Regions from separate parts of the Flintibacter sp. P01028 genome, predicted to be linked through region 1. Evidence: riboswitches for the same ligand, from Rfam matches in the RefSeq annotation. Region 1 holds a riboswitch; the other holds the start of a gene.

Region 1 (4,213 bases):
CTCCTTACTTCAGCAGGCCCATCCGCTCCATCGAGGTGCGGAGTACGGCCAGATTCTTGTCAGAGATATCGCACAGAGGCAGCCGAAGTGAACCAGCCTCCATCCCCATTAGATTCATAGCCGCCTTGACGGGGATGGGATTGACCTCACAGAACAGGGCGTCGATTAGATCCATATATTCGATCTGGAGTTTAGCCGCGGATTCGAAGTCATTGTCCAGGCACCAGTGGCTCATCTGTACCATGACCTCAGGGATGATGTTAGAGGCCACAGAGATGACGCCTTTGGCTCCCAGCGCCATCATAGGGACCACTTGGTCATCATTGCCGGACCAGATATAGAAGTCGTCAGGGCACAGATACCGGGTATGGGCCAGGAGGGAGAAATTGCCACTGGCCTCCTTGACGCCGTTGATCTTGGGATTTTCGGACAGCACCTTATAGGTGTCGGCAGTAAAGGATACGCCGGTGCGGCTGGGAACATTATACAGGATGATGGGAAGGTCAGTCCGGTCGGAAATATACTCATAGTGCTTGATCAGACCGGTCTGGCTTGCCTTGTTATAATAGGGGGTGACGTGGAGCAGGGCATCTGCACCGGAATCCTGTGCGTGCTGGGACAGGTAGACGGCGGCAGAGGTGTCGTTGCTGCCGGAACCAGCGATGACCTTGACACGGTGATCTACCCGCTTGACACAAAATTCCACGGCAGCAATGTGCTCACGAATAGACATGGTAGCGGACTCACCAGTGGTGCCGCAGACACACACCGCATCCACGCCGGCGGCGATCTGGTCGTCGATCAGCTTTCCGAAGGCGTCGTAGTTGATGCTGCCGTTTTGGTCAAAGGGAGTGACCAGCGCAGGACAGGAACCGGTAAAAACAGGACTTCTCATAAACAATACACCCTTTCTTCAAATGCGGGAAGTAAGGAGGGTGACCTCCTGGCTCACCTATGATCGATATAGCCCTCGGCGCACAGCAGCTCGGCCAACAGGACAGCGCCGCCTGCAGCACCCCGCAGGGTATTGTGGGACAGGCCCACGAACTTATAGTCATACTGTGTGTCCTCACGGAGCCGCCCCATGGAAACCGCCATTCCGCCTTCCAGCTCACGGTCCAGCTTGGCCTGGGGACGGTCTGGCTCCTCGAAGTAATGGATAAACTGCTTGGGCGCGGAGGGAAGCTCCAGCTCCTGGGCTCTGCCCTTGAAATTGGCCCAGTCTAACTTGATCTGCTCGATGGAGGGCTTTTCACCGGAAAACTTGATAAATACGGCGGCGGTGTGTCCGTCGGATACTGGGACGCGCAGACACTGGGCGGTGATGGAGGGGCCATCCGCCTTGACAAATTTATCGTTCTCGATGCGTCCCCAGATCTTCAACGGCTCCTGCTCGCTCTTTTCCTCCTCGCCACCGATATAAGGGATCAGGTTATCGACCATTTCGGGCCAACGTTCAAAGGTCTTGCCGGCGCCAGAGATGGCCTGATAGGTACAGACCAGGACCTTTTCCACACCGTACTTCAGCAGGGGGGTGATGGCGGGAGCATAAGACTGGATAGAGCAGTTGGACTTGACGGCGATAAAGCCGCGTTTGGTACCTAGGCGGCGGCGTTGTGCGGGGATGATCTCAATATGCTGAGGATTCATCTCGGGGACCACCATTGGCACGTCATCGGTCCAACGGTGGGCGGAGTTGTTGGAGACCACGGGACACTCGGCTTTGGCGTACCGCTCCTCCAAAGCGCGGATTTCATCCTTCTTCATATCAACAGCACAGAATACGAAGTCCACCAGACCGGCGATTTTCTCCACGTCGGCCTGAGCATCCATGACAACCAAGCCCTTGGCCTCTTCAGGAATGGGTTTCTCCATGGCCCAACGTCCGGAGACAGCCTGCTCATAGGTCTTTCCAGCAGAACGGGGGCTGGCTGCGATGACTGTAAGCTGGAACCAGGGATGACCCTCCATCAGTGTGATGAAACGCTGACCAACCATACCGGTTCCGCCAATGATACCTACTTTATACTTTTCCATGTAAAGCAACCTCCAAATCTCTCTTATATAAGGGTATGACAAAGTCTGAACATAGATGAGTCGACCAGGGAAAAGAAAAAAATAAATCAGCGGCTTTTCAAGCGGCTGATTTTGTACTATAATGTCGACTAAGAGCAAATTGCTCGACCGGCAAAATATTCACAAAAGCAGACAGCTCTCCATCAGCCTGACCCTGATGACAGTCGGCTGGCTGTTAACCAGACGACCAGAGCAAACTCTCGACCGGAAGAGCAGCTCTTCGGCGGCGTCCCCTTTGAACATGGATCAGCGGGAACCGGCTCCCTGGCCATGTCTACTGATGTAGCCGCACCTCTATCTTGCAGAATTTGACCCTATCCTATCACGTTTGAAGGTCGGTGTCAATAGTACAAAACCGCAGAAGTGGAGAAATGGAGCAGACCATGAGGAGAAATTGGATGCGGCTTGCCGCCGCTGTACTTGCAATAACCCTGGCAGTCCCCACCGGATGGGCCGTAAGAACCAACAGTGACGGTGAGGTTATGATCCGTGTAGGGCTGGCATCCTCGTACCAGTACGTAGAAACGGGAGAGCTGGAGGCCGCTCACCTCCAAAATAATACAGGGTATGGCGCCGGTTTCCGCTTCGGCTACTACGACGGGAATATGGATTTCGTTGAGCTGGGACGGACGGAGAAGGACATTGACCAGGTGGCGGTGCTTAAGACACAAAACCTCTACTATGGACGGGACGCCTCGTTGGGCAAGACTACCTACTCCTCCTCCATTACCAGCAATATCGCGGTGGGCTGCTATCATATTTTGATCGATAGCGGGTATGGAGACTACGAGGACGCACGGCGGGACGCGGAAGACTATGAGGATGGCTTCGTGGCCTGGATAGATGAAGAATACCAGGTTCGGGTGGGAGCCTATCTCTCAAAGGGCGAGGCGCTGGACGCAATCGATACCTTAGGGGAAGGGACCGTTGTAGGGACTACTTCCTACGGAATGAGTATTGTGGAAACAGGGACGGATCATATCCTGTTTCAATTTGACCAGGGAACAGGTGGTATCCTGGCGATCCTGCCAGACGTGACCGGAGCAGAGGATGTCAGGACTTGGTTCTCCAATTATAAATACCGAGGTGGCTTTCTTTATCAGCGCCTCAATGGAGGAAATATCTCGGTAGTCAATGTGGTGGAGCTGGAGGACTATGTAAAGGGTGTGGTCTGTTATGAGATGGGCCGCACCTGGCCCTTGGAGGCCCTGAAGGCCCAAGCCACCTGTGCCAGGACTTATGTTCTGAGGAACATGGGCCGGCACCAGAGCTACGGATTTGACGTATGTGGCAGTACGGAATGTCAGGCATACCATGGTTGCGGAGATGGACGTTCCAACTCCGGACCCAGTGAGGTAAGCGACCAGGCGGTAGAGGAAACAGCGGGCCAGGTGGTTCTCTATAACGGAAAATTGGCAGAGACCGTATATTCCTCCAGCGCGGGCGGAGCCACAGAGGACGCAAAGAATGTCTGGGGGACGGATACAGTCAACACCCATCCCTACCTGAAGGGTGTGATAGATCCTTACGAATCCCTAGTAGACGACTTAAATCCCTATTCTCCCTGGACGGTTACCTATACCTCAGAGGAGCTGACCAGTAAACTTCAGAGCAACGGCTTTGGGGTTGGTACTTCCATCGATTACCTAGAACTGACCTACTCTGAGATGGGAAACGTCATTCGACTTCAGGTACACTGGAAAAATGGGAACAGCAACACGTTCAAGCCAAGTGCATCCTCTGGCGGTATAGATATGGGTATCCGAGGAAATTTTGGTGTTAAGTCGATCCGGTTTACAGTAAATGGAAAGATGGTCAGCCAGCCAGCCGGAAACGGATCTGGAAGCTATGCAGTCAATGGTTCCGGTACACTGAGTGGTACGGACGATGTATATGTGATTTCTGGTACCGGTTCGGTATCTGGAGCTGGAAGCGATCTGTATGTGATCTCCGGTTCTGGAAAGATCAGCTCGCTGGCGGAGGGGAATACCGGTGCCTCCGGGACCAATGTGGGAGGCGGCACAGTGACCGTCTCTGGAGATACTTATGTATTTGACGGAGCGGGCTGGGGGCACCAATTGGGAATGAGCCAATTTGGTGCCAACGCCATGGCCCGCGAAGGGTTTGACTATGACGA
Region 2 (4,213 bases), on a different contig from region 1:
TCCATTTTGGATAGATTTTTTTTGCTGGCGATGAACTGCAGTCCTTCCATCATATCCCGGAACATGGATACCGTGGGCTGAAAGGCGCACAGGGGGTCGTTTAAGTTGGCGTCTACCATGTCACGGTCCCTGCTGAGCCAGTCGGCGCGGGTTCGGGCGGGCTGAAATTTCTTGTTGTAGGCGCCCAGAGAAAGCTCATAGATCAGTGGGCTGACATAGTCCGGGCCCTTGAGGGCGGCCAGCCCCCCGGCGAGAAGCCGACCGAAGGCCACTAAGGGCGCCTTTTCCTGGCCGGTGCCGGAGAGAACCGCTCCATCCACCGTTCCCGGCCAGCGAATCAGATAGGTCCGAGTGAGGAAGGAGCCCATGGAGTGGCCCAGCAGCACATGGGGCAGACCGGGGAACTTTTCCCCCTCTATCTCCCGTAGGCGGCGCGCATCTTGGGTGACCAGGTCCCATCCCCCGCGGGGGGCGAAGTAACCGTATCGACCGTCGTTCACTGTGAGGCCGTGGCCCAGGTGGTCCTCGCCGCACACAACAAAGCCGTAGGCGGTGAGGAATTGGGCCAGATGCTGGTATCGCCCGATATGTTCTGCCACCCCATGGACAATCTGAATCACAGCGATAGGGCTGCTTTGGGGGAACCACTCCTGGGCGTGTATAGTATGGATGCCGTCAGAGGAAGGATAGGAGAACTCCTTGGTCTGGGTCATAGAACCGCGCTCCTTTCATCGGTATGTGGAGGATGGCGGAGGCGCGTGCGGTCTGGCCCTACCGCCCACCTTCCTGTCCAGTTTACCCCAAAGCTGAGAAAACAGTCAACCCATCTGTTCCAGCAGTGAGCGAATGGTGGCGGCATGGAGGACCCCGTCTTGGGCAAGTTCCTGGTATAATTCCTTGAGACAGGCATCCGAGGTGGTCTCAGCGGCCTGCTGATTGGCCCGCTCCCATCGCTGCTCCCAGACAAACTGATCCCGTAGGGCCAGGGGGAGAGAGGCGTTAATGACCACAGAGGGAGTCGGTGGGTGGTAACGCTGACCGGTGATGAGAAAGTAGGCGGCAGAGAGCTGGCGCAGGGCCCGCCGGTGGTCGGCAGCCAGACAGCTCAGTGACCTGGAGCAGCTTCCGCCCCTGCGGACCAGGGCCTGGGCGATGAAGACCCCTTCTTTGACCAGGTCCATGAGAGAGGCGAGCGTCTGTTCCTCCCCCTGGGACTGGCTGCCGAGGCAGAAGGGGGGGTCCTCCTCCGCTTTGCTGCGGGACGGGGGAGGGGGCGTAGGAGAAGCGGCGGGCTGTACCGGGGTCTCGGCTGGGACCGGCGCGGCCTCGCACTGGTCTTGGGGGGCGGTTTCGGCGGGGGCGATCTCATCTACTTCCGCCCGCCCTATGGCGATGGGGCTCTGCGCTTGATCGGGCATCACACGGCGCCATACCCGGTCAAACGCCTCCTGGTCCACGCCCTGGGGAGTCAGGGCGGCAGGGTTCGAGTTTTTTTCCATGGCGATTCCTCCTTGGGTATGAGTTCTTACCAATCTATGCGTTTGGGGGAAAATCGGTGAAATTTTTCCCGTCAGCCTTGCCCCACAGATGTTTTTGTGATACACTTCCCCTGACAACGAGCAAAGGAGCGGTTCCATGACTGACCAGGAGAGGACCGATTTTATATTCCGCACAGTCAATACGCCGCACCAGTTTTCCTATGAGAACGGCATCACCGTGACCCATGTGGAGCCCGGTTATGCCAAGGGGGAGCTGGTGGTGGGACCTAACAGCATCAATCCCCATAAAAATGTCCACGGAGGGGCAATGGCCACCCTGGCCGATACGGTGGGGGGATGCTGCGCCTGTTCCAGGGGCGGCGTCTGCGTCACCGCGGGAAGCACTATGGAATTTTTGCGCCCCGCCTCTGGAAAGAAGATATTCTGTGTAGCCACGCCCAAGAAGATGGGCCGCACCCTGTCTGTGATCCAGGTGGTGCTCACCAACGACCAGGATGTAGTGGTGGCCACCGGCACTTTCACCTTTTTTATGATGGATTGATAGAAAATTGAAAAAGAAGGGGCTTTTTTTCGAAAGAGGCTTGACAATAGTGAAGGGCCGTGGTAGGATACTTGCAATTCCAAATGAATAGTGGATAGAGGCGCGGTACTCATGCGTACTGTGGGACAGGGTCAGGCAGCCGTCCCCAGGAGAGGGTGTACCGCCGAAGGCTGGCTTCTCTGCCTGGAGAGGCGAACCTGGGCCGCAGGAGAATATCCTGCGGACTGTCACGAACAAGTGGAGCGCTATCCGAAGGTCCCTGGGGTCCGCCTGGGGACGTCCGGCTTTGCCATGGGCGCTTGACGTGCCTGTGGCTTTTTTGTTTGCGCGGGGGGCTGCGGCCCCGGAGAGAGAATCATGTGGAGGGAAAAGAAATGAGAACGAGAAGATCCTGGCCTGTGCGCCTGATCATCATGGTGATGATGGTGCTGGCCCTAGCGACCACCAGCTTTGCCGTGCTGGCGGACGACCCCACCGAGGTATCGGGCACCAAGATGATCGAGTGTCCCGACTGCGGCCTTACGGGCGGGTGTTCCGTATGCCTGGGCACTGACGCTGAATGTGAGGCCTGCGGCGGCACCTTTGTGTGTCCCACCTGTGGGGGTGAGGGGTATATCCAGTCCCCCAGCAGCTCCTACAACACCGCCCTGTCCCTGCTGCCCCCGGTCATCGCCATCGCCCTGGCCCTGATTACCAAGGAGGTGTACTCCTCCCTGTTCATTGGAATCCTGGTGGGCGGCCTGCTGTACTCCAATTTCTCCTTTGAGGGGACGCTGAATCACGTGTTCAGCGGCGGTATCGTGGCCTCCCTGTCAGACAGCTACAATGTGGGCATTCTCATCTTCCTGGTCATTCTGGGCACTATGGTGTGTCTCATGAATAAGGCAGGCGGCTCGGCCGCCTTCGGCCGGTGGGCCAAGAAGAACATCAAGTCCCGGGTCGGTGCCCAACTGGCATCCATCCTGTTGGGCTGCCTGATCTTCATTGACGACTACTTCAACTGCTTAACCGTGGGCAGCGTCATGCGGCCCATCACCGACAAGCACAACGTGTCCCGGGCCAAGCTGGCCTATATCATCGATGCCACCGCCGCGCCGGTATGTATCATCGCGCCCATCTCCTCCTGGGCAGCCGCCGTGTCCGGCTTTGCCGAGGACGGCCAGGGCCTCAATCTGTTTATTCGGGCTATCCCCTATAACTTCTATGCCCTGCTCACCATTGTGATGATGCTGGGCCTGGTGCTGATGAAGGTAGACTTCGGCCCCATGGCCAAATTCGAGAAGAACGCCGTAGAGAACGGCGACCTGTTCTCCGGCTCCAACCCCTATGCCATGATGGATGAGGAGATCGACGACACCAAGGGTACCGTCATGGATCTGGTGCTGCCCATCGTGGTGCTGGTGGTGTGCTGCGTCATCGGCATGATCTACTCCGGCGGATTCTTCTCCGGGGAGAATTTTGTGGACGCCTTCTCCAACTCTGATGCCTCTATCGGCCTGATGCTGGGCTCCGCCTTTGGCCTGCTGTTCGCCCTGATTTACTTCTTCGTCCGCCGCTCCATGACCTTCAAGGAGATGATGGGCTGTATTCCTGAGGGCTTCAAGGCCATGGTGCCCGCCATCCTCATTCTCACCTTTGCCTGGACCCTGAAGAGCATGACCGATTCACTGGGTGCCAAGTACTTTGTCCGTGACTTCGTCCGCAGCGCCCAGGGCCTGCAGATGCTGCTGCCCGTCATCGTATTCGTGGTGGGCTGTCTGCTGGCCTTTGCCACCGGCACCAGCTGGGGTACCTTCGGCATCCTGATCCCCATTGTCCAGAACGTATTTTCCATGGACAACCCTCTGGCCATCATCTGCATCTCCGCCTGTATGGCCGGCGCGGTGTGCGGAGACCACTGCTCCCCCATCTCCGACACCACCATCATGGCCTCCGCCGGTGCCCAGTGTGACCATGTCAACCATGTGTCCACCCAGTTGCCTTATGCAATCTCCTGCGCGGTTATTGCCGGCATTTCCTATGTGGTAGCCGGTGCGTTGGCTTACTTCGGCCTACCCGGTATCATCGCTCTGCCGGTTGGCATCGTCCTAATGCTGGGCTTCCTGTTTTTCGTAAAGAATGCTCGGAGGAGCGCCTGAGGTAAAACGGCGGGATATCCAGACCGAAAGCAGAA

The links. A riboswitch is a leader RNA that binds a small molecule or an ion and turns the genes downstream of it on or off. The one in region 1 is predicted to bind lysine.
Region 2: it holds a riboswitch for lysine, as region 1 does, so the genes downstream of both, ACEVJK_RS07620 (Na+/H+ antiporter NhaC family protein) here and asd (aspartate-semialdehyde dehydrogenase) in region 1, are expected to answer to the same signal.

The regions. Positions count from the first base shown of each region.
Region 1 is NZ_JBHEVC010000002.1:212,360-216,572, forward strand. It holds gene dapA (4-hydroxy-tetrahydrodipicolinate synthase) at 5-895, opposite strand; gene asd (aspartate-semialdehyde dehydrogenase) at 949-2,037, opposite strand; lysine riboswitch at 2,202-2,381, opposite strand; gene ACEVJK_RS05285 (SpoIID/LytB domain-containing protein) at 2,448-4,213, shown strand, end outside.
Region 2 is NZ_JBHEVC010000003.1:169,366-173,578, reverse strand. It holds gene ACEVJK_RS07635 (lysophospholipase) at 1-713, opposite strand, end outside; gene ACEVJK_RS07630 (rubrerythrin) at 819-1,499, opposite strand; gene ACEVJK_RS07625 (PaaI family thioesterase) at 1,636-2,040, shown strand; lysine riboswitch at 2,128-2,296, shown strand; gene ACEVJK_RS07620 (Na+/H+ antiporter NhaC family protein) at 2,415-4,178, shown strand.